2 regions of the Burkholderia sp. NRF60-BP8 genome follow, and region 2 is predicted to be linked to the other one. Evidence: predicted binding sites of a transcription regulator. Region 2 holds the regulator's gene; the other holds the start of a gene.
What was found. Region 2 encodes HrcA, which represses chaperone genes, less so after heat shock. Its sites were predicted from a motif close to TTAGCACTCNNNNNNNNNGAGTGCTAA; they were not measured.

Region 1: rpoH (RNA polymerase sigma factor RpoH) is a predicted target of HrcA. The motif match lies at 8,848-8,874, and genes of this name have one in related genera.

Annotation. Positions count from the first base shown of each region.
Region 1 covers NZ_CP013373.1:3,027,241-3,038,799, forward strand. Annotated here, with positions in the region: gene hisC (histidinol-phosphate transaminase) at 1-521, shown strand, start outside; gene WS54_RS27650 (YfhL family 4Fe-4S dicluster ferredoxin) at 604-870, opposite strand; gene coaD (pantetheine-phosphate adenylyltransferase) at 930-1,427, opposite strand; gene rsmD (16S rRNA (guanine(966)-N(2))-methyltransferase RsmD) at 1,539-2,153, opposite strand; gene ftsY (signal recognition particle-docking protein FtsY) at 2,369-3,523, shown strand; gene maiA (maleylacetoacetate isomerase) at 3,616-4,260, opposite strand; gene ybiB (DNA-binding protein YbiB) at 4,440-5,414, shown strand; gene leuA (2-isopropylmalate synthase) at 5,791-7,437, shown strand; gene WS54_RS27690 (nuclear transport factor 2 family protein) at 7,578-7,961, opposite strand; gene pagL (lipid A 3-O-deacylase PagL) at 8,007-8,576, opposite strand; gene rpoH (RNA polymerase sigma factor RpoH) at 8,935-9,870, shown strand; gene cydP (cytochrome oxidase putative small subunit CydP) at 10,237-10,512, shown strand; gene WS54_RS27715 (cytochrome ubiquinol oxidase subunit I) at 10,502-11,559, shown strand, end outside.
Region 2 covers NZ_CP013373.1:719,598-731,156, reverse strand. Annotated here, with positions in the region: gene WS54_RS16545 (chorismate-binding protein) at 1-421, opposite strand, end outside; gene dnaJ (molecular chaperone DnaJ) at 426-1,562, opposite strand; gene dnaK (molecular chaperone DnaK) at 1,816-3,768, opposite strand; gene WS54_RS16530 (thioredoxin family protein) at 3,917-4,360, opposite strand; gene grpE (nucleotide exchange factor GrpE) at 4,371-4,916, opposite strand; gene WS54_RS33990 (hypothetical protein) at 5,270-5,431, shown strand; gene WS54_RS16515 (RNA-binding S4 domain-containing protein) at 5,403-5,810, opposite strand; gene hemH (ferrochelatase) at 5,900-6,964, opposite strand; gene hrcA (heat-inducible transcriptional repressor HrcA) at 7,110-8,132, opposite strand; gene WS54_RS16500 (NAD kinase) at 8,264-9,166, shown strand; gene recN (DNA repair protein RecN) at 9,186-10,835, shown strand; gene glnE (bifunctional [glutamate--ammonia ligase]-adenylyl-L-tyrosine phosphorylase/[glutamate--ammonia-ligase] adenylyltransferase) at 10,936-11,559, opposite strand, start outside.

The sequences.
Region 1 (11,559 bases), 1.1 Mb from region 2:
TCGACGAAGCGTACGTCGATTTCGGCGCGCAGTCGGCGATCACGCTGATCGACCGTCATCCGAACCTGCTCGTCGTGCATACGACGTCGAAGGCGCGCTCGCTCGCGGGCATGCGCGTCGGCTTCGCGTTCGGCGATGCGGCGCTGATCGACGCACTGAACCGCGTGAAGGACAGCTTCAACTCGTATCCGCTCGACCGGCTCGCGCAGGTGGCCGCGCAGGCCGCCTACGAGGACGCCGATTATTTCCACGCCACCTGCCGGCGCGTGATCGACAGCCGGGCGCGGCTCACGCATGCGCTCGACGCACTCGGCTTCGAGATCGTGCCGTCGGCCGCGAATTTCGTGTTCGCGCGCCATCCCGCGCACGACGCGGGCACGATCGCGGCGAAGCTGAAGGAACGGGAAATTTTCGTGCGGCACTTCCGGCTGCCGCGGATCGACCAGCACCTGCGCATCACCGTCGGCACCGATGCCGAATGCGATGCGCTCGTCGCGGCGCTGCGCGAGCTGCTGGGCTGACACGAAGGAACCGGCGCCGGGCGGCACCGATCCGAAAGCACGACGCGCGCGAGCCAAGCCAGGCGCGCGCGTCAGCGCAGGATCACGATGCGTCGTCGCCTTTCGCGGCGATCAACGCGTGATACTTCTCCATCAATTGCGCGTGCGATTCGTCATGCTGCGGATCGCGCGGAATGCATTCGACCGGACACACCTGCTGGCACTGCGGTTCGTCGAAATGGCCGACGCACTCGGTGCACTTGTTCGGGTCGATCACGTAGATGTCCGGGCCCATCGAAATCGCGCCGTTCGGGCACTCGGGCTCGCACACGTCGCAATTGATGCACTCGTCGGTAATCATCAAAGACATACTGATCTCACTTCTTCAGGCCGCCGGCGGGCTTCGCAACGAAACCGGCCGGCGCCGCGTCACGCGGCCGGGCCTCCGATCGCTGCGACTTTCTCGGTCAGCCACTTCTCGACGGACGGGAACACGAACTTGCTGACATCGCCGCCCAATTGCGCGATTTCGCGCACGATCGTTCCCGAGATGAACTGGTACTGGTCGGACGGCGTCATGAACATCGTCTCGACGTCGGGCAGCAGATAGCGGTTCATGCCCGCCATCTGGAACTCGTATTCGAAATCGGACACGGCGCGCAGCCCGCGCACGATCACGCGCGCATTGTTGACGCGCACGAAATCCTTCAAGAGGCCGGTGAAACTCATCACCTTCACGTTCGGATAATGACCGAGCACTTCGTTCGCAATCGTCAGACGTTCTTCGAGCGAGAAAAACGGCTTTTTCGCGCGGCTGTCGGCGACACCCACCACCAGCGTATCAAAAATGCTCGACGCACGCCGCACGAGGTCTTCGTGCCCGCGCGTCAGCGGATCGAACGTACCGGGATACACGGCGACTACCATGTCGCTCCTCCTGTCATCACGCAAACGGGATGGCAGCCGTGCGATGCGCACGCCGCTGCCGAGATGGGCATGCGTCGCCTTTGCCGCGCGCCGCCTCGTATGGAACGCGCATTATTCATCATTTTCGCGCCGCAGCAAATGATAGTGAACCGCACCGGCCTTGCCGTGCTTCGCCACCTGCCAGCCCGCGAGCGCGTCGTGCGCGGCCGGATCGAGTTCCGCCCCCGTTTCGACGTACAGCGCGCCGCCGGCCGCGACGAGCGGCGCCGACAACGCGATCGCGCGCTCGAGCGCGGCCAGGTCGTCGAACGGCGGATCGAGGAACACGACGTCGAACGCGCCCGGCGTGAGCCCGGCCGCGAGCCGCAGCGCGTCGGCCTCGGCGATCTCGACCGAACGGGCGCCGAGCTTGTCCTTGATCGCACGAAGCTGCTGCGCGGCGCGCGGATGGCGCTCGACCATCACGACGCTCGCCGCGCCGCGCGACGCGGCCTCGAAGCCGAGCGCGCCGGTGCCCGCGAACAGGTCGAGGCAGCGCCAACCGTCGAGATCCTGGCCGAGCCAGTTGAACAGCGTCTCGCGGACGCGATCGGGGGTCGGGCGCAGGCCGTCGAGATCGAGCACCGCGAGCGGCGTGCGTTTCCAGTCGCCGCCGATGATGCGGATCGTGTGCGGCTTGCCGCGGCCAAGGGGGGCCGCCGGGCGGCCGGAAGAGGAACGGGACATACGGGATATCGACAACGGAGGGACCGGGCGCGCGCAGAGGGCGCCGCCAAACAGGCGCACGTTACCACAGCGGCGACGCGCACCGACGCGAGCGCCACGCCGCGCTGATAAAATGCACGGTTTCGGCCGCCGTGCGCCGCGCCCGCGCGAACGCAGAACGGCCCGTCCGGCGCCCCGCCCTCGGCGGCGGCCCGCCCTCTTCCCGACGTCAGACCATGTTCAGTTTCTTCAAACGATTCAAGAAAACGCAGGAGCCCGATCCGGCGGAATCGCCATCGGCCGACGCGCAGCAAGCGGACGAAGCGTCCGACGCCGACGCGCGCGCGACGCCGCCCGCGGCCGACGTGCCGCGGGCGCCCGCGCAACCAGCCGCGCCGGCCGTCGTGATGACGGTCACGCCGACCAACGACGGCCGCGACGAAGTCGTCGAGACGGTCGAGATCGTCCCGCCACCGCAGCAGGACGCGTCCGCGAAGAAGTCGTGGCTCGCGCGCCTGAAAACGGGTCTCGCGAAGACGGGCTCGAACATCACCGGCGTCTTCGTCAACACGAAGATCGACGAGGATCTGTACGAGGAGCTCGAAACCGCGCTGCTGATGTCCGACGCGGGCGTCGACGCGACCGAATACCTGCTCGGCGCGCTGCGCGAGAAGGTGCGCGCGGGCCGGCTGACCGATCCGCAACAGGTGAAGAATGCACTGCGCGACCTGCTCGTCGAGTTGCTGACGCCGCTCGAGAAATCGCTGATGCTCGGCCGCGCGCAGCCGCTCGTGATGATGATCGCCGGCGTGAACGGCGCGGGCAAGACGACCAGCATCGGCAAGCTCGCGAAGCATCTGCAGAGCTTCGACCAGTCGGTGCTGCTGGCCGCCGGCGACACGTTCCGCGCGGCCGCGCGCGAACAGCTCGCGGTCTGGGGCGAGCGCAACAACGTGACGGTCGTGCAGCAGGAAAGCGGCGATCCGGCCGCGGTGATCTTCGACGCGGTCAGCGCCGCGCGCGCGCGCAAGATCGACGTGATGATGGCCGACACGGCCGGCCGCCTGCCGACGCAGCTCCATCTGATGGAAGAGCTGAAGAAGGTGAAGCGCGTGATCGCGAAGGCGCACGACGGCGCGCCGCACGAAGTGCTGCTGGTGATCGACGCGAACACCGGCCAGAACGCGCTCACGCAGGTGAAGGCATTCGACGACGCGCTCGGCCTCACCGGCCTGATCGTCACGAAGCTCGACGGCACCGCGAAGGGCGGGATTCTCGCCGCGATCGCGCGGCAACGCCCGGTGCCCGTCTACTTCATCGGCGTCGGCGAGAAGGTCGAGGACCTGCAGCCGTTCAGCGCGGCGGAATTCGCGGACGCGCTGCTCGGCTGAACGCCGCCGGCTCGCGTCGCACCTCGCACGGGCGCCTTCGGGCGCCCTTTTTCATGCGCGCCCGATCGTTGCCCGCCACGGGCGCGCCGCGCTCATTCCGCGTCGGGTTGCACGCCCGGCTCGGCGGCCTTGAACGCATCGATCGTCGCCGCATGGTCGACGATGCGCTGGATCGTCGGGAAACGCGTCGTGTCGATCGAGAAGCGGTTCGCGTTGAACACCTGCGGCACGAGGCATATGTCGGCGAGCGTCGGCGTGTCGCCGAAGCACAGCGTGCCGGTGCGCGGATCGTTCGCGAGACGCGCCTCGAGCGTTTCGAAACCGGCCTCGATCCAGTGCCGGTACCACGCGTTCTTGGCGTCCTCGGGCACCTGCAGCGTGTGCTTCAGGTACTTGAGCACGCGCAGATTGTTGAGCGGGTGGATTTCGCATGCGATCTGCAGCGCCACCGCGCGCACGTACGCGCGATCGACCGGCTGCTTCGGCAGCAGCGCGGGCTCGGGATGGGTTTCGTCGAGATATTCGATGATCGCGAGCGACTGCTGCAGCGTCGCGTCGCCGTCGATCAGCGTCGGCACGACCGCATCCGGATTCAGCGCGCGGTACGCGTCCTTCAGTTGCTCGCCGCCGTCGCGCAGCATGTGCACGGGTGCGTAGTCGAACGGCAACTGCTTGAGGTTCAGGGCAATCCGCACGCGGTACGACGCGGAACTGCGGAAATAGCTGTAGAGCTTCATGGGATGTCTCTCGTTGTCGTATTCGGCCGGCAACGGCACGGGTGCGGCGCAGCCGGTGCGCGCGTCGCCGGGAACCAGAGTGTAGCGCGGCACGATGCGCGGCCGCGCCCGTGCGATACTCGGGGCATTCCTGATCGCTCACCGCGCGGCCCGATGCCGGCCGCCCGCCCCACGCCCCGATGACCGCTTCTCACGATCCCGCCGCCGCGCCGTTCCCCTGCGCCCGCTTCATCAAGGAAATCGGCCGCGGCCCGAACGGGGCGCGCGCCCTGTCCGCCGAGGACACGTTCGAGCTCTATCGCGCGATGCTCGATGGGCGCGTGTCGGACGTCGAACTCGGCGCGATCCTGATCGCCTATCGGCTGAAAGGCGAATCCGCCGACGAACTGGCCGCGATGCTCGCCGCCGCGCAGGCGTCGTTCGAGCCCGTGCACGTACAGGACGCCGCGTTCCGGCCGGTGTCGATCCCGAGCTACAACGGCGCGCGCAAGCAGCCGAACCTCGTGCCGCTGCTTGCGCTGCTGCTCGCGCGCGAAGGCGTGCCGGTGCTGGTGCATGGGGTGGAGCGCGATCCGGGCCGCGTGACGAGCGCCGAAATTTTCTCGGCACTGTCGCTCGCGCCGTCGACGTCGCACGATGCGATCGAGGACACGCTCGCCGAACGCCGTGTCGCGTTCGCCCCGATCGACGTGCTGGCGCCGCGCATCGCGCGCCTGCTGTCGATGCGCCGCGTGCTCGGCGTGCGCAATTCGACGCATACGCTCGTGAAGATCCTGCAGCCGTTCGCGCCGGCCGGGCTGCGGCTCGTCAACTACACGCATCCGCCGTACCGCGACAGCCTCGCGCAGTTGTTCCGCGACCATCCGGACGCCGCGCGGGGCGGCGCGCTGCTCGCGCGCGGCACCGAAGGCGAAGCGGTGGCCGACACGCGCCGTCAGGTGCAGGTCGACTGGCTGCACGACGGCGTGTGCGACACGCTGATCGACGCCGAGCGTTCGTCGACCGATGCGCCGCCCGTCGCACTGCCCGAGTCGCGCGATGCGGCGACCACGGCCGCGTGGACGGACGCCGTGCTGCGCGGCGAGGTGCCGGTGCCCGACACGGTGGCGCGACAGGTCGCGACGATCGTCCGGATCGCCCGCGTCGCGCACTGAGGGCGCCGCGGCGACCCGCCCCTTTATCCCGACATTTGACACGCGAGCGCATCCTGGCATAGAGTGGCCGTCATGCGTTCCTTTCCGAACACCCTCCGAATTACCTCCGGCCGCCTAGCGCGGCCGCTATCGCTACGACTAGCCTAAGGCTGTCGTAGCGCCGTGTGCCGTCCGCACGGTCCTCCCAGCAGTTCCTCGCAGTACCCCTCTCGTAATTTTTACAACCCGAAGTCGTCAGCATTCGTCCGTCCATCCGTCGGCCGATTCGCGAAGATCATCCGCATCCGCGGCGCCATCGCGCGCCGGATGCGAGGCAGCGCCCACCGGCGCCCTGCCGCCCGTCTTCGCTCGCGACTTGAGACCCGAGGTCCAGAAGATGATGCGCAATCCGCAAGACAAGTACCGTCCGTTCGAGCCCGTCCGCCTCAATGGCCGCCGCTGGCCCGCCCGCACCATCGAGCGTGCGCCCGTATGGATGAGCACCGATCTGCGCGACGGCAACCAGTCGCTGATCGAGCCGATGAGCATCGAGCAGAAGCTCGAGTTCTTCGAAATGCTGGTCGCCATCGGGTTCAAGGAGATCGAAGTCGGTTTTCCGTCGGCGTCGCAAACCGACTTCGATTTCGTCCGCAAGCTGATCGACGAGAAGCGGATTCCCGACGACGTGACCATCGAAGTGCTCGTGCAGTCGCGCGAAGACCTGATCGCGCGCACGTTCGACGCGCTCGAAGGCGTGCCGCGCGCGATCGTGCACCTGTACAACGCGGTCTGCCCGTCGTTCCGCCGCATCGTGTTCGGGATGTCGAAGGACGACGTGAAGGCGCTCGCGATCGACGGCACGCGCATCATCAAGGAACACGCGGCCGCGCGCCCCGATACGCAGTGGACGTTCCAGTACTCGCCGGAAACCTTCAGCATGACCGAGCTGACGTTCGCGCGCGAGATCTGCGACGCGGTCGCGCAGACGTGGCGCCCGACCCGCGACCACAAGATGATCGTCAACCTGCCGGCCACCGTCGAGGCCGCGACCCCGAACGTGTTCGCCGACCAGATCGAATGGATGGACCGCAACCTCGCGTATCGCGACAGCATCGTGCTGTCCGTGCATCCGCACAACGATCGCGGCACCGCGGTCGCGGCGGCCGAACTCGCGCTGCTCGCGGGCGCCGACCGGATCGAAGGCTGCCTGTTCGGCAACGGCGAGCGCACCGGCAACGTCGATCTCGTCACGCTCGCGTTGAACCTCTACACGCAAGGTATCGACCCGGGCCTCGATTTCTCCGACATCGACGCCGTGCGCCGCGTCGTCGAGCGCTGCAACCAGATCCCCGTGCATCCGCGCCATCCGTACGCGGGCGACCTCGTGTTCACCGCGTTCTCGGGCTCGCACCAGGACGCGATCCGCAAGGGCTTCGCGCAGCAGCGCCCCGACGCGATGTGGGAGGTGCCGTACCTGCCGATCGACCCGGCCGATCTCGGCCGCAGCTACGACGCGGTGATCCGCGTGAACAGCCAGTCCGGCAAGGGCGGCGCGACGTTCCTGCTCGAACGCGGGATGGGCTTCACGCCGACGCGCCGCGTCCAGATCGAGTTCAGCCATGCGGTGCAGACGCTCGCCGATGCATCGGGCGAGGAAGTGACGGGCGACGCGATCTGCGCGCTGTTCGCACGCGAATTCTTCGAGACCGACGGCCCGGCCGCGCGCCATGGCGACGGCGCGCGCTGGCAGAACCGAGAGATCGCGGTGGCGCCTGCCGCCGACGCGACGCCCGACGACGCCGTGCGACATTTCGCCGCGGCATTTGCGGCGGCCGCCGGCGTCGCGATCGACGTCGCGTCGTGCGAACACACGCGCGCCGCGGACGGCCGAATCGCGGTGTCGGTCGGCTGCCGGGTCGGCGACGCGCCGCTGCGGCACGGTGTCGGCATGCACGCCGATGCGGCAAGCGCGGCGCTCGATGCGGTCGTCAGCGCGATCAATCGCTCGGCGTGGCACTGTGCGGACCGCCGCGCGGCGGCCTGAGCGCGGGCTTCGATGCAGGGTTGAAACGTCAGCGAGCGGTGCGTGACCGCCCGTGCGCCGCGCGATCCGCGCCGCACGAGGCAGCAAAAAGCGGCTCAGAAGGCCGCTTCGGTCGACACATGAAACGAAGCGCCACGCGCTCAGGTTTCGGTCGCGCACCGCGTCGCCTGCCACGCGAACAGGCACCAGCGGCCCTGGGCGTGCGTGTGGACGGACGTATAGGCAATCGGGAAGACGAGGCCGCCGTTGTTCGTTTCCATCTCGATCAACGCGCGCCCGGTGACGACGCAGGTCTCGTCGCCGACCGGCAGCACGTCCTGCGACTGGATTTCGATCTGGCGATAGCGGCGGCGGCCGGCGACGATGGCGTCGATGAACTGCTGCTTGGTTTCGCGTTTGCCGTTGGTGTGGACGAAAAACACCTTGTCCGACAACAGCGCGTCGAGCGCCTCGCCGTCGCCGTCCACCATCGCCCGGAACCGATCGCGCTCGAGCGCGCGGATCGCATCGACCACCTTCGCCATCGCCTGACTCCTCGGCAACGCGCCCGCCTTGCTCGGGCGTACGGATCAGAAGTTGTACTGCAGGTAGAACTGGTGGAAATTTATACCAGGATTCGGCTCTTTGATACCCGCGTTAGACACATGTTCGAAACGGTAGCCGACCTGATACTGTTGCCGTTGACCGAACTGCACGCCCACGCCGCCGGTCGGCGCGAACTGGAACGCGGTCGACAGCGAGAAATTGTTCGAGATCGTCGGGTGCGTCAGAAGCCGGACGCCGCCGCCCGCCTCGATGAACGGGCGAATCTCCCCGCTACTCTTGATGAAACGGAACATCGGCGTGACGCCGAACTCGCCGATGCTGCCATGGACGTTGCCGCCCGTGTGCCAGTAGCCGGCGTGCCCTTCGACGACGAACGCGAAGTGCCAACCGCCGATTTCCCACCAGTTCCAGCCCGGATCCCACACCACGCCGATATCGGCCTTGTCGATCCCGCGACGATCCGAAAACCCGCCGCCCGCCTGGATCCCCCATCGATCCGCGAAAGCCGCACCCGATCCACCCAGAAGAGATGCCGCCAGCATCGCATGCAGCACCAGCCGGCTGCGGGGCCGGCGATTCTTCTTATTGTTCATCTGACACTCCAACTTTGTGGGTTGAATGGAGCCTGCCGCAACGGCCGGGCCCGAGCGAACTGAATGGTATGGTAAAGGACTTTTCGGATCGGCATCACGAAGCGAAATAGCTTGCTTCCAAAAAGACAAAAATCGAAATCGTCTACCGATTCCCCTCGAAAACAACGGCTTACGGAACTTCGAGGCATACCCCTTGTCGCAGAATAGACTATCGACTCAACCGGTTCGATAGAAAATGGGGAACTCGGATGCCCCCGCCCGCTCTAAGGAATTAGCACTCGCCTTGCGGGAGTGCTAAGATGACTTCCGGAATCTCATCCGAGACCGGGGTTTGTCCCTGATTCCAAAGGAGTTTTTAGTGAGCAACGCCCTGACCCTCCCGAACACCCTGAGCCCGACGCCGGCCAAGGCCGAATCGGCAGGCTCGTTGGCGCTCGCAGCCCAATCGATGTTGCCCGGCCAGCTCGGCAACATCGACGCGTACATCCAGGCCGTCAACCGCATTCCGCTGCTGACCGCCGAGGAGGAACGCCGGTACGCAACCGAATTCCGCGAAGACAACAACCTCGACGCGGCGCGCCGCCTCGTGCTGTCGCACCTGCGTCTCGTCGTGTCGATCGCGCGCAACTATCTCGGCTACGGCCTGCCGCACGGCGACCTGATCCAGGAAGGCAACATCGGCCTGATGAAAGCCGTAAAGCGGTTCGACCCGGCGCAAAACGTGCGCCTGGTGTCGTACGCGATTCACTGGATCAAGGCCGAGATCCACGAGTACATCCTGCGCAACTGGCGCATGGTGAAGGTCGCGACGACGAAGGCGCAGCGCAAGCTGTTCTTCAACCTGCGCAGCCACAAGAAGAGCATGCAGGCGATGACGCCCGAGGAAATCGACGGCCTCGCGCAGGAGCTCAACGTCAAGCGCGAGGAAGTGACCGAGATGGAAACGCGCCTGTCGGGCGGCGACATCGCGCTCGAAGGGCAGGTGGACGACGGCGAGGAATCGTACGCGCCGATCGCCTACCTGGCCGACTCGCACAACGAGCCGACCGCCGTGCTCGCCGCGCGCCAGCGCGACATGCTGCAGACGGACGGCATCGCGCAGGCGCTCGACGCGCTCGACGCACGCAGCCGCCGCATCATCGAGGCGCGCTGGCTGCACGTCGACGACGACGGCTCGGGCGGCTCGACTCTGCACGATCTCGCCGCGGAGTTCGGCGTGTCGGCGGAACGTATCCGCCAGATCGAAGCGAGCGCGATGAAAAAAATGCGCACCGCCCTCGCCGAATACGCGTAAATCCCCGACGATTCAGAGCGCTTCATCGAAAACCGCTGCCCGACCGGCAGCGGTTTTTTTTCATCCGTTTTCCGCCGCTTTTCACCCGCTTTTCAGCGCGTTTCACGCTCCGTTTCTTCGCCGATCAATTGACCCGATTCATCGGGTATGACGTCATTTGCGGCGCCCTTCCGCATAACCTTGATCTGCCTCAATTTCTACCCCATGTTTCGCGACGGTCTGCCGCAGCGCAGCACTCGGCATCGGAAAGCCGTCCTTTTAAAATTGGCATGTCAGGCGCAAAAGGATTAAAACAGCTTCACGGCCGTCATCAATCCGACGTAAAGTCGCCCCCAATCCGACCTAAATCGATTCAGGATAATCGCCTTGATCTCGATCAATAAAGAGCCTGCATCGCCTTCGCGGCCGGCCGGCACGATCGGCTGGCGCGCGCGCATCGCCGCGTGGGCACGCGGACCGACCCTCGCCCGCGACATCACCCTGGTGCTGATCGTCAAGCTGATCCTCCTGATGTCGCTCAAATACGCATTCTTCAATCATCCGCAGGCCGAACACATGTCGTTGCCGCCTGCCGCCGTGGCCGAGAAGCTGCTCTCGGTGCCGGCGCCTGCATCTACCGAGGGAGACCACCATGATAAGTAGCGAAGTCGTCGATCTGTCGCGTCTGCAGTTCGGCATCACGGCGCTCTACCACTTCCTGTTCGTGCCGCTGACGCTCGGCCTGTCCTGGCTGCTCGTCATCATGGAAGCGGTCTACGTGATGACCGGCAAACAGGTCTACAAGGACATGACCCAGTTCTGGGGCAAGCTGTTCGGGATCAATTTCGCGATGGGCGTGACGACCGGCATCACGCTCGAATTCCAGTTCGGCACGAACTGGTCGTACTACTCGCACTACGTCGGCGACATCTTCGGCGTGCCGCTCGCGGTCGAAGGCCTGATGGCGTTCTTCCTCGAATCGACGTTCGTCGGCCTGTTCTTCTTCGGCTGGAACCGCTTGTCGAAGGTCAAGCACTTGATCGTCACGTTCCTCGTCGCGCTGGGCTCGAACCTGTCGGCTCTGTGGATCCTCGTCGCGAACGGCTGGATGAACAATCCGGTCGGCGCCGAATTCAATTACCAGACGATGCGCATGGAGCTGACGAGCCTGTTCGACGTGCTGTTCAACCCGGTCGCGCAGGTGAAGTTCGTGCATACGGTGTCGGCCGGCTACGTGACGGCCGCGATGTTCGTGCTCGGCGTGTCGTCGTGGTACCTGCTGAAGAAGCGCGACGTCGACTTCGCGCTGCGCTCGTTCGCGGTCGCGGCCGGCTTCGGCCTCGCGGCGACGCTGTGCGTGATCGTGCTCGGCGACGAATCGGGCTATACGACCGGCGAAGTGCAGAAGATGAAGCTCGCCGCAATCGAATCCGAATGGGAAACGCAGCCGGCGCCCGCATCGTTCACGCTGATCGGCATTCCGAACCAGGCGGAACAGCGCACCGACTACGCGATCAAGATCCCGTATGCGCTCGGCCTGATCGCGACGCGCTCGATCGACGAGCCGGTGATCGGCCTGCGCGAGCTCGCGAAGCACAGCGAGGAGCACATCCGGAGCGGGATGGTTGCGTATGGCGCGCTGCAGAAGATCAAGGAAGGCGACACGAGCGACGCGACCCGCGCACTGTTCGACCAGCACAAGCAGTATCT
Region 2 (11,559 bases):
CGCGCAGCGCGTCGTGCACCGCGGCGATCGCCGCGTCGAACGCATCGCGCGACACGCTCTTCGCGACGTGCGCGACGCCCGCGATCGACGGCGTGCCGCCGCCGTCCTGCTGCGCGAGCCATGCGTCGACGTCGTCGCGCGACAGCCGCTCGCAGCGCGCATACAGCAAAAAGCGCAGCGGGGCATCGCCCGGCTGCGCCCGTTGCAGGTTGCGTCCGAATTCGTAATCGCCGACGACGACCGCATGCAGCCCGTCGCGCAGATCCTGCCCGAGCGCCGCGTCGATGGCGTCGAGCTGCGCCGGGTCCGTGCACACGCGTTCGCGCACGAAGCCCGAATACAAACGACTCGACCGCGCGGACGCGGTCGAGTCGCAATCGTCCAAGAGCGCGAACGACGCGCTCTCGTTGCCTTCAGTCATGCCGTTACTCGAAGAAGCTCTTCACCCGGTCGAACCAGCTCTTGCTCTGCGGGCTGTGACGCGCGCCGCCCTCGGCCAGCGACTTCTCGAACTGCTTGAGCAGGTCGCGCTGGTGATCGGTCAGCTTCACCGGCGTCTCGACCTGCACGTGCACGTACAGATCGCCCGCGATGCTCGAACGCAGCCCCTTGATGCCCTTGCCGCGCAGGCGGAACGTCTTGCCCGACTGCGTGCCTTCCGGCACCGGGAACGACGCGCGGCCGGCCAGCGTCGGCACCTCGATCTCGCCGCCGAGTGCGGCGGTCGTGAACGGAATCGGCATCTGGCAGTGGAGATCGTCGCCGTCGCGCTCGAACACCGCGTGCGGCTTGATGTGGATCTCGACGTACAGGTCGCCCGGCGGCCCGCCGTTGATGCCCGGCTCGCCGTTGCCGGCCGAGCGGATCCGCATCCCGTCGTCGATCCCGGCCGGGATCTTCACTTCGAGCGTCTTGGTTTCCTTCACCTTGCCCGACCCGTGGCAATGCGCGCACGGCTCGGGGATGTAGGTGCCCGTGCCGTGGCACTTCGGGCAGGTCTGCTGGATGCTGAAGAAGCCCTGCGACATGCGCACCGTGCCCTGGCCGTGACAGGTCGGGCAGGTTTCCGGCTTCGTGCCGGGCTTCGCCCCCGAGCCGTGACAGACTTCGCACGACACCCAGCTCGGCACGCGGATCTGCGTGTCGTAGCCGTGCGCGGCCTGCTCGAGCGTGATTTCCATGCTGTAGCGCAGGTCGGCGCCGCGATACACCTGCGGGCCGCCGCGGCCGCCGCGCGCGGCGCCGCCCGCGGCCTGGCCGAAGATGTCGCCGAAGATGTCGCCGAATGCATCCGCGAAGCCGCCGAAGCCCTGCGCGCCCGCACCGCCCATGTTCGGATCGACGCCCGCGTGGCCGTACTGGTCGTACGCGGCCCGCTTCTGACCATCCGACAGCATTTCATAGGCTTCCTTCGCCTCCTTGAAATGCTCTTCCGCATCCTTGCTGTCCGGATTGCGGTCAGGGTGATACTTCATCGCAAGCTTGCGATATGCCTTCTTGATTTCGTCGTCGCTCGCGTTCTTCGCGACGCCCAGAACCTCGTAGTAATCCCGTTTCGCCATATCGATTCACTGTGCCGCCACGCATCGCGCACGCGGCGGCTCCTTTCGCCCGCAGTAAAGTCTCTCGACTCGTCTGGCGCTGCGCCGTCCGCGGACGGCTCATGCAGCACCCGCCAAAAAACAAATGTGCCCGGAGGGCCGCAAGGCCCGCCAGGCGTGGAGTCGATCCGGCCATCCGGAAGGAAAGACAGACCGCTTGTCAGCCGCGCCGCGCGCATTTCGCGCGCGGCGTACGGTGCCATGGCAACCCGGCTTAGTCCTTCTTCACTTCCTTGAACTCGGCGTCGACGACGTCGTCGGCAGCCTGTTGCGCACCACCCGCATGGGCCGCGCCTTCCGCCGCACCGGCCGCGCCGGCCGCACCCGCCTGCTGGGCCTGCATGTCGGCGTACATCTTCTCGCCGAGCTTCTGCGACACCTTGCCGAGCTCCTCGACCTTCGCGTCGATCGCCGCCTTGTCGGCCGACGTGTCCTTCAGCACGTCCTCGAGCGACTTCAGCGCCGCTTCGATCGCTTCCTTCTCGCCCGCGTCCAGCTTGTCGCCGTACTCGGTCAGCGCCTTCTTCGTGCTGTGAACCAGCGCGTCGCCCTGGTTGCGCGAATCGGCCAGCTCGCGCAGCTTGTGGTCTTCCGCTGCGTTCGCTTCCGCGTCCTTGATCATCTGGTCGATTTCAGCCTCGGACAGGCCCGAGTTCGCCTTGATCGTGATCTTGTTTTCCTTGCCGGTCGCCTTGTCCTTCGCGCCGACGTGCAGGATGCCGTTCGCGTCGATGTCGAAGGTCACTTCGATCTGCGGCACGCCGCGCGGTGCCGGCGGGATGCCTTCGAGGTTGAACTCGCCGAGCAGCTTGTTGCCCGCCGCCATTTCGCGTTCGCCCTGGAACACCTTGATCGTCACGGCCGACTGGTTGTCGTCCGCCGTCGAGTACACCTGCGCGTGCTTCGTCGGGATCGTCGTGTTCTTGCTGATCATCTTCGTCATCACGCCGCCGAGCGTCTCGATACCGAGCGACAGCGGGGTCACGTCGAGCAGCAGCACGTCCTTGCGGTCGCCCGACAGGACCTGGCCCTGGATCGCCGCGCCAACCGCGACGGCTTCGTCCGGGTTCACGTCGCGGCGCGGATCCTTGCCGAAGAACTCTTTCACCTTGTCCATGACCTTCGGCATGCGCGTCTGCCCGCCGACCAGGATCACGTCGTCGATGTCCGACACCTTGACGCCTGCGTCCTTGATCGCGATGCGGCACGGTTCGATCGTGCGCTCGACGAGGTCTTCCACCAGCGCTTCCAGCTTCGCGCGGGTGATCTTCAGGTTCAAGTGCTTCGGGCCAGACGCGTCCGCCGTGATGTACGGCAGGTTGATTTCGGTCTGCTGGCTCGACGACAGCTCGATCTTCGCCTTTTCGGCCGCTTCCTTCAGGCGCTGCAGCGCGAGCACGTCCTTCGACAGGTCGACGCCCTGCTCCTTCTTGAACTCGCCGATGATGTAATCGATGATGCGCTGGTCGAAGTCTTCGCCGCCGAGGAACGTGTCGCCGTTGGTCGACAGCACTTCGAACTGCATTTCGCCGTCGACGTCCGCGATCTCGATGATCGACACGTCGAACGTGCCGCCGCCGAGGTCGTACACGGCGATCTTGCGGTCACCCTTCTCGGCCTTGTCGAGGCCGAACGCGAGCGCGGCTGCCGTCGGCTCGTTGATGATCCGCTTGACTTCGAGGCCCGCGATGCGGCCGGCGTCCTTGGTCGCCTGGCGCTGGCTGTCGTTGAAGTACGCCGGCACGGTGATCACGGCTTCCGTGACCGGCTCGCCGAGGTAGTCTTCCGCCGTCTTCTTCATCTTGCGCAGCACTTCGGCCGACACCTGCGGCGGCGCGAGCTTTTCGCCGTGCGCTTCGACCCATGCATCGCCGTTGTCGGCCTTGATGATCGAGTACGGCATCAGGCCGATGTCCTTCTGGACTTCCTTCTCTTCGAAACGGCGGCCGATCAGGCGCTTCACGGCGAACAGCGTGTTCTTCGGGTTGGTCACCGACTGGCGCTTGGCCGGCGCGCCGACGAGGACTTCGTTGTCGTCCATGTAGGCGATGATCGACGGCGTGGTGCGCGCGCCTTCCGAGTTCTCGATGACCTTGACCTGGTTGCCTTCCATGATGGCGACGCACGAGTTCGTGGTGCCGAGGTCAATACCGATGATCTTTCCCATTTTTTCCTAATCTCCAGAAATGCTTGTTTGCTGCACGAAACGCCGCGTTTTTGGGTGGTTTCGCACGCCAGAATTCAACTCTGTTCCCGAAATGCGTCCGTCCGATCCGTTTTCAAGACCTGACGAGCGATGCGGATATTAAATTTTTTCAATCGCCGCCGGCTAGCGGATCGTGCCGGCCGCCGACGCTTTCGCCGGACGGCGCGCCTCCCGCCGCGGCCATCTTCGCGCGCGCCGCCGCGACGGCTGCCTGGAACTGCGCGAGGCCATGCCAGCCGGTCGCACGGCCCAGCCGCTTGCCGCGGTGGAAGAAGAACCACGTCGGCACGCCGTGCAGCCCGAAGCGGCGCCCCAGCTGTGGGTGCTCGTACACGTTGCAATGGAACCACTTCAGGCCCAGCGCGCGGATCGCGTCGGGCTGCGCGAGCATCGCCTTCTTCGCGATCTCGCAGTTGAAGCAGTCGACGCCCCAGAAGAACACCACGGCCAGTGCGTCGCCCGCGCCGTCGATGGCCGCGTCGAACGTGCCGGCGTCGAGCGCCTGCATGTCGAATACGTCGAACGCGGCCGGATCGACGCTGGCGGGCACCATGTCGGCCGCCTTACTTCGGCTGGGCGACGGTGACGAGCGCCGGGCGCAGCACGCGGTCCGCGATCATGTAGCCCTTTTGCAGCACCGTGACGACGGTGTTCGGCTCCTGCTCGGCCGGCACCATCGAAATGGCCTGGTGCTGGTGCGGATCGAACTTCTCGCCGACCGGGTTGATCGCGACGACGCGGCCCTTCTCGAGCGCGCTCGTCAACTGCCGCAGCGTCAGCTCGACGCCTTCGCGCACCTTCGCGATGTCGCCGGAGGTATCGCTGACGGCCGCTTCCAGGCTGTCCAGCACGGGCAGCAGGTGTTCCGCGAAGCTCTCGATCGCGAACTTGTGCGCCTTCGACACGTCGTCCTGCGCGCGGCGGCGCACGTTCTCGGTCTCGGCCTTCGCCCGCAGGAAGCTTTCCTGGAGCTCGGCGACCTTGGCTTGAGCCTCCGCGAGCGCCGCGTCGGCGGCTTCGGCGGCGGGTGCGGCGCCTTGCGCCGCCTGCTTTTCGCTACCGATGTCTTCGGCCGATTGGGTAGCCGGGTTCTCTTGCGTGTTTTCCATGTCGCTGAAAGTCGATTAGAGGTTGAAGCCAAATCGGCAACCGTCGGACGTATACCCGACGGCACCGCACATTGGTGGTGCAAATAAGGGCGAAAACTGCGATTTCAAGAGGGTCTTTCGCCGACATTCGCCAATGCCGTGAAACAACCGCGCGTTTCCTGGTGCAGGCGTCGCATCGTTCGCCGGATCGGGCGAAACGGCCTGTAACAACGCTTACCCGGCAAGTACTAGCTCCGCACAGGCCCGCTGCACTACACTCCACTCAAGCGTCGGAAAAGCGTGTTTACCCCTAGCTGACCGCCGCCCGACATCCACCTGGCGCCGTTTTCACCCTTGTTCTCGAGGGGAGTACCGTGAAACTGACCTTTGCGATATCGGTGGTCGCGCTGGTACTCATTGCCGGCACCACCACCATCTGCCTGTCGGGAGCCGTCACCGACCGCACGACCGAATACGGAAGCGCGCGGGCGACGTTCGACCAGATGTTCAGCTCCCACCAGAAAATCTGTCGATGATGCGCCGGTCGCGCTTGGTCGGCCGGCCGTGCAGCCCGGCCGCCGGCTCGCGATACGTGCGGCGTCGCTCCAGTTCGGCGAGCCGCGCGGCCCGCCCCGCTTCCGTTTCCTCGTAGAGCGTCTGCGCGACGCTTGCGGGGCCGCGCACGTCGCACACGCCCAGCACGGCAATGTGCCAGACGATGCCGTCGATCGCAATCTCGACCTCGTCGCCCACTCGCACGTCCTTCGCCGGCTTGACCGCTGCACCGCCGATCTTCACGTGTCCCTTGTCGACCGCATCGGTCGCGAGCGAGCGCGTCTTGAAGAACCGGGCCGCCCACAGCCATTTGTCGATGCGCAGCTTCGCGCCCGGCTCGGTGGAAATCTTGTAGTTCATGTCAGTCTCCGCAGGGCCGCCCCAAGGAGGCTGACCGCTTTCCGGGAAAACGGCGAACGAAAAGCGCGTGGAAATCGTTTCATCTCGTCTCAACCGACCGTTTCGGGCTGCGCGGCCTTGACGGGCCAGCCCTGCAGATTCTCCGCGACGATCTCGCCGAGCGCGCCGATCCACGCGGACGCGCCGTTCAGACACGGAATGCGGTGGAAGGTCTTGCCGCCGCCGGCGAGGAACTCGTCGCGCACTTCCATGCCGATTTCCTCGATCGTCTCCAGGCAATCGGCCGTGAAGCCGGGACAGAACACGTCCGCCCGCCGCACGCCGGCCTCGCCGAATTCGCGCAACGTCGGCGCGGTGTACGGCTGCAGCCATTCGGCCTTGCCGAAGCGCGACTGGAACGTGACGCGGCATTCGGTACTCGACAGCCCGAGCGCGGCCATCAGCAACGCGCCGGTCTGCTGACACTGGTCGTGATACGGGTCGCCGAGGTCGAGCGTGCGCTTCGGCACGCCGTGGAAACTCAGCACCAGCTTGTCGCCGGCCGCGAAATCGGGCCGGCCATGCTGCGCCCAGTACTGGCGCACCTGTTCGGCCAGTGCATGGATATAGGCCGGATGGTCGGCGTAGTGCCGCACCGTGCGCACTTCCGGCTGGTTGCGCATGCGCGCGAGCGCGTCGAACGCGGCATCGAACGCGGTGGCCGTGGTCGACGCCGAGTATTGCGGATACATCGGCATCAACAGCACGCGCTCGACGCCCGCGCGCTTGAACTGCGCGAGCGCATGCGCAATGTTCGGGCTGCCGTAGCGCATCGCGTAGTCGACCGTCACGTGATAGCCGTTCGACACGAGCAGGTGCCGCACGCTGTCGGTCTGACGCTCGGTGTACACGCGCAGCGGCGAGCCCTCGGGCATCCAGACGGCCGCGTATTTCTTCGCGGAGGCACGGCCGCGCAGCGGCAGGATCAGCGTGCGCAGCAGCACCTGCCAGACGGCCTGCGGGATTTCGACGACCCGTGGATCCGACAGGAATTCGGCCAGGTAGCGCCGCACCGCGCGCGGCGTGGGCGCGTCGGGCGTGCCGAGATTGATCAGCAGCACACCGATGCGATGGGCGGCCGCGATGTTCGAAGGCGGCTCGAGATCGAAACGCATGGGCAAGGACGTGCTCGAGGCACGGGACCGGACGGCCCTCAATTATAGCGGGCCGCCCCGTGCCGTTCGGCCGACTGTCGCCACAAGCGGCGGCACGGCACGATAGCGGGGCGGGATCGGGCCGGCGATCGCCGGTTATTGCTGGCTATTGCTGGCTCAGCGTGAGCGACAGCAGGCGCGCGGTGATGTCGACGATCGGTATCACGCGGTTGTACGCCATCCGGGTCGGGCCGATCACGCCGAGCGTGCCGACGATCTGCCCGTTCACCTCGTACGGCGCGGTGACGACGCTCATTTCCTCGATCGGCACGAGCGTCGATTCGCCGCCGATGAAGATCTGCACGCCCTGGGCGTGGCTCGACACGTCGAGCAGTTGCAGGAGGCCCGTCTTTTGGTCGAATACGTCGAACAGCTTGCGCAGCCGCGCCATGTCGGACGACAGATCCGCCACTTCGAGCAGGTTGCGCTCGCCGGAAATCAGCACGGTGTCCTCGGTGTCGGGCACCTCGGTGCTGGCCGTCACGGCCGCGTGCATCAGCGTCGTCATGTCGCCGCGCAGCTGGTCGATCTCGTCGCGCAGGCGGCGGCGCACCTCGTCGAACGACAGCCCGGCGAAATGCGCATTGATGTAGTTGGACGCCTCGGTCAGCTGCGACGGCGAATAGTCGCGCGGCGTCGCGAGCATGCGGTTCTGCACGTCGCCCTCGGGCGTGACGATGATCAGCAGGATGCGCTTGTCGGACAGGCGCATGAACTCGATCTGCTTGAACACGTGGCTGCGGCGCGGCGTCAGCACGACACCCGCGAACTGCGACAGGTTCGACAGCACGCTCGCGGCGGCGGCGACCACCCGCTGCTGCGGCTCGCCGGCCTGCAGCGTGTTCTGCACCTGGCGCGCGACGGCCTCGGCGTCGATCGGCGCCTCGACCGTCAGCATCGTATCGACGAACAGCCGGTAGCCGCGCGGCGTCGGCACCCGGCCGGCCGACGTGTGCGGACTCGACACGAGGCCGAGCTCCTCCAGGTCGGACATCACGTTGCGGATCGTCGCCGGGCTCAGCTCGAGCCCGGAGTAACGGGACAACGTGCGCGATCCGACCGGCTGACCGTCGGCGATATACCGTTCGATCAGGGTTTTCAGGAGGGTTCGTGCGCGAGGATCTAGCATGGTGGAAAATTTTAGCGCAACCGCGCGAGCGCGGCGAGTGGCGTCGACCACCATTGCGCGGGCCGGCCCGATCCGGCCCCGTCGGCGCACAGCCGGTTCTTTTCGTCAACGAGCTATGGTGTAATGCCGGCATGAAAACCGGTAATCAGTTCAACACTGTCGCGCTCGTCGGCCGGAGCAACACGCCCGGCATCGCCGAGCCGCTCGCCACGCTGGCCGACAGCATCGCCACGCTCGGCTGCGAGGTCGTGTTCGAAGGCGAGACAGCACGCGAAATCGGCATCGCCGGGTACCCGGCGCTCACGCCGGCCGAAATCGGGGCGCGAGCGGACGTGGCGATCGTGCTCGGCGGCGACGGCACGATGCTCGGCATCGGCCGCCAGCTTGCGCCCTACCGGACCCCGCTGATCGGGATCAACCACGGGCGGCTCGGTTTCATCACCGACATCGCGGCATCCGACATGCAGGCGCTCGTGCCCGTGATGCTGGCCGGCAAGTTCGAGCGCGAGGAGCGCTCGCTGCTCGAGGCGCGGATCGTGCGCGACGGCGAACCGATCTACCACGCGCTCGCGTTCAACGACGTCGTCGTGAACCGCAGCGGCTTCTCCGGGATGGTCGAGCTGCGCGCGTCGGTCGACGGCCGCTACATGTACAACCAGCGCTCGGACGGCCTGATCGTCGCGACGCCCACCGGCTCGACCGCGTATGCGCTGTCGTCGGCCGGCCCGATCCTCCATCCGCAACTGGCGGGCATCGTGCTCGTGCCGATCGCGCCGCACGCGCTGTCGAACCGGCCGATCGTGCTGCCCGACGATTCGAAGATCGCGATCCAGATCGTCGGCGGCCGCGACGTCAACGTGAACTTCGACATGCAGTCGTTCACGTCGCTCGAACTGAACGATACGATCGAGGTGCGCCGCTCGAAGCACACGGTGCCGTTCCTGCATCCGATCGGCTACAGCTACTACACGACGCTGCGCAAGAAGCTGCACTGGAACGAACACGCATCGAACGAAGACGACAAGGCGTCCTGACGCCGCTCCGCCCGACACCATGCTCCGCCACCTCTCGATCCGCGACTTCGTCATCGTCGCCGCGCTCGATCTCGAATTCGACAGCGGCTTTTCCGTCTTTTCCGGCGAAACCGGCGCCGGCAAATCGATCCTGATCGACGCCCTCGCCCTCGCGCTCGGCGAACGCGCCGACGCGAGCGTCGTGCGCACCGGCTGCGGCCGCGCCGACATCACGGCCGAATTCACGCCGCACGACCGCGTCGCGCGTTGGCTCGACGAGCACGCGTTCGACGCCGAGGACACCGTGATGCTGCGCCGCGTGATCGACGCGAACGGCCGCTCGCGCGCCTTCATCAACGGCACCAGCGCGACGCTCGCGCAACTGCGCGAGCTCGGCGAGATGCTCGTCGACATCCACGGCCAGCACGCGCATCAGTTGCTGATGCGGCCCGACGCGCAGCGCGAGCTGTTCGACACGCACGCGGGGCTCGTCGCCGATGCCGCGAACGTCGCGCGCGCGTGGCGCGTGTGGCGCGACGCGACGCAGGCGATCGACGCCGCGAAGGCGCACGAGCGCGAGCTGCAGCTCGAACGCGAAAAGCTCGCATGGCAGCTCGCCGAACTCGACAAGCTCGCGCCGCAAGCCGGCGAGTGGGACGAAGTCAGCAACGAACACAAGCGCCTGTCGCATTCGGCGAACCTGATCGAAGGCGTACGCGGCGCGCTCAACGCGCTGTCCGAGTCCGACGACGCGATGCTCGCGCAGCTCGGCGCGATCGTGTCGAAGCTGCGCGGCCTGGCCGACTACGACACCGCGCTCGGCGATGCGCTCGCGTCGCTGGAGCCGGCCGAGATCCAGTTGCAGGAAGCCGTCTATTCGCTGTCGCACTATGCACAGCGCGTCGATCTCGACCCCGAGCGGCTCGCGCAGGTCGAAACGCGTCTCGACGCGCTGCACTCGACCGCCCGCAAGTTCCGGCTGCCGCCCGACACGCTGCACGAAGAGCATGCGGCGCGCCGCGCGCAACTCGCCGCGCTCGACGCGGCCGCCGATCTCGGCGCGCTCGAGGCGGCGCAGGCCAAGGCGCGGGAAGCCTATCTCGCCGACGCCAAACGCCTGTCGAAGGCGCGCGCGCAGGCGGCCAAGGCGCTCGGCGCGGCCGTCACGGCCGGCATGCAGGAATTGTCGATGGCGGGCGGAAGCTTCGAAGTCGCGCTCGTGCCGCTCGCAGACGGCGGCCCGCACGGGCTCGAGCAGGTCGAATTCCGCGTGGCCGGTCACCCGGGCGTGCCGCTGCGGCCGCTCGCGAAGGTCGCGTCGGGCGGCGAACTCGCGCGGATCAGTCTCGCGCTCGCGGTGATCGCCAGCGCGGCGAGCCCGACGCCGACGCTGATCTTCGACGAAGTCGATACGGGAATCGGCGGCGGCGTCGCCGAAGTGGTCGGCCGCCTGCTGCACCAGCTCGGGCGCGACCGCCAGGTGTTGTGCGTGACGCACCTGCCGCAGGTCGCCGCGCGCGGCGACCATCATTTCCAGGTGGCGAAGGGCGCCGACGAACGCGGCGGCACGGTATCGACCGTGGTTGCGCTCGACCGCGCCAGCCGGATCGAGGAGGTCGCGCGGATGCTCGGCGGGCTCGAAATCACGGCCACCACGCGCAAGCACGCGAAGGAAATGCTGGCGGCCTGACATTGCCGCCGCCTGTCCCGCTCGAGTCGAACGGGCTCGCCCATTCGGCTCGGGGCGGTAGGCGGATCGATGCCGCGCCCGCCCCGCTTTCCGCTTTCGTTCAAACGCCCGTTTCAACCGCGCCGAACACACGCGTCCACAGCGCCGTCACGGCCGCGCGCTCGTCCGCCACCACCGCCGGATCGACGCGCGCCTTCTCCATCCCGTCGAGCCGCAGCTTGTGCTGCAGCTTCCGATATTTACGGTACGCCGCGCCGACGCGCTCGGCCTCGTCCTCGCCCATCAGTCCGAAGCGCGCGACTTCGCGCAGCAACGCGATGTTGCCGGTATTGCGGATCAGCTCGGCGTCGCTCGACGCATGCAGCAGCACCCAGTACTGGACGATGAACTCGATGTCGACCATCCCGCCGCGATCGTGCTTCAGATCGAACAGCGCGGTCTGGTTCGGGTGGCCGGCAAACACCTTGCCGCGCATGTCGACGATCTCCTTCGCGAGCACGGCGCCGTCGCGCGGCGTCGTCAGCACCTGCTGGCGGATCGCCTCGAAATCCGCGCCGATTTGCGCGTCGCCCGCGCTGTAGCGGGCGCGCGTCAGCGCCTGGTGCTCCCACACCCACGCGGTGTTCGCCGCATCGCCCTCGCGCAGCTGATAGCGACGGAACGCGTCGAGATCGGTGACGAGCAGCCCGGCCTCGCCGTTCGGCCGCAGCCGCAGGTCGATGTC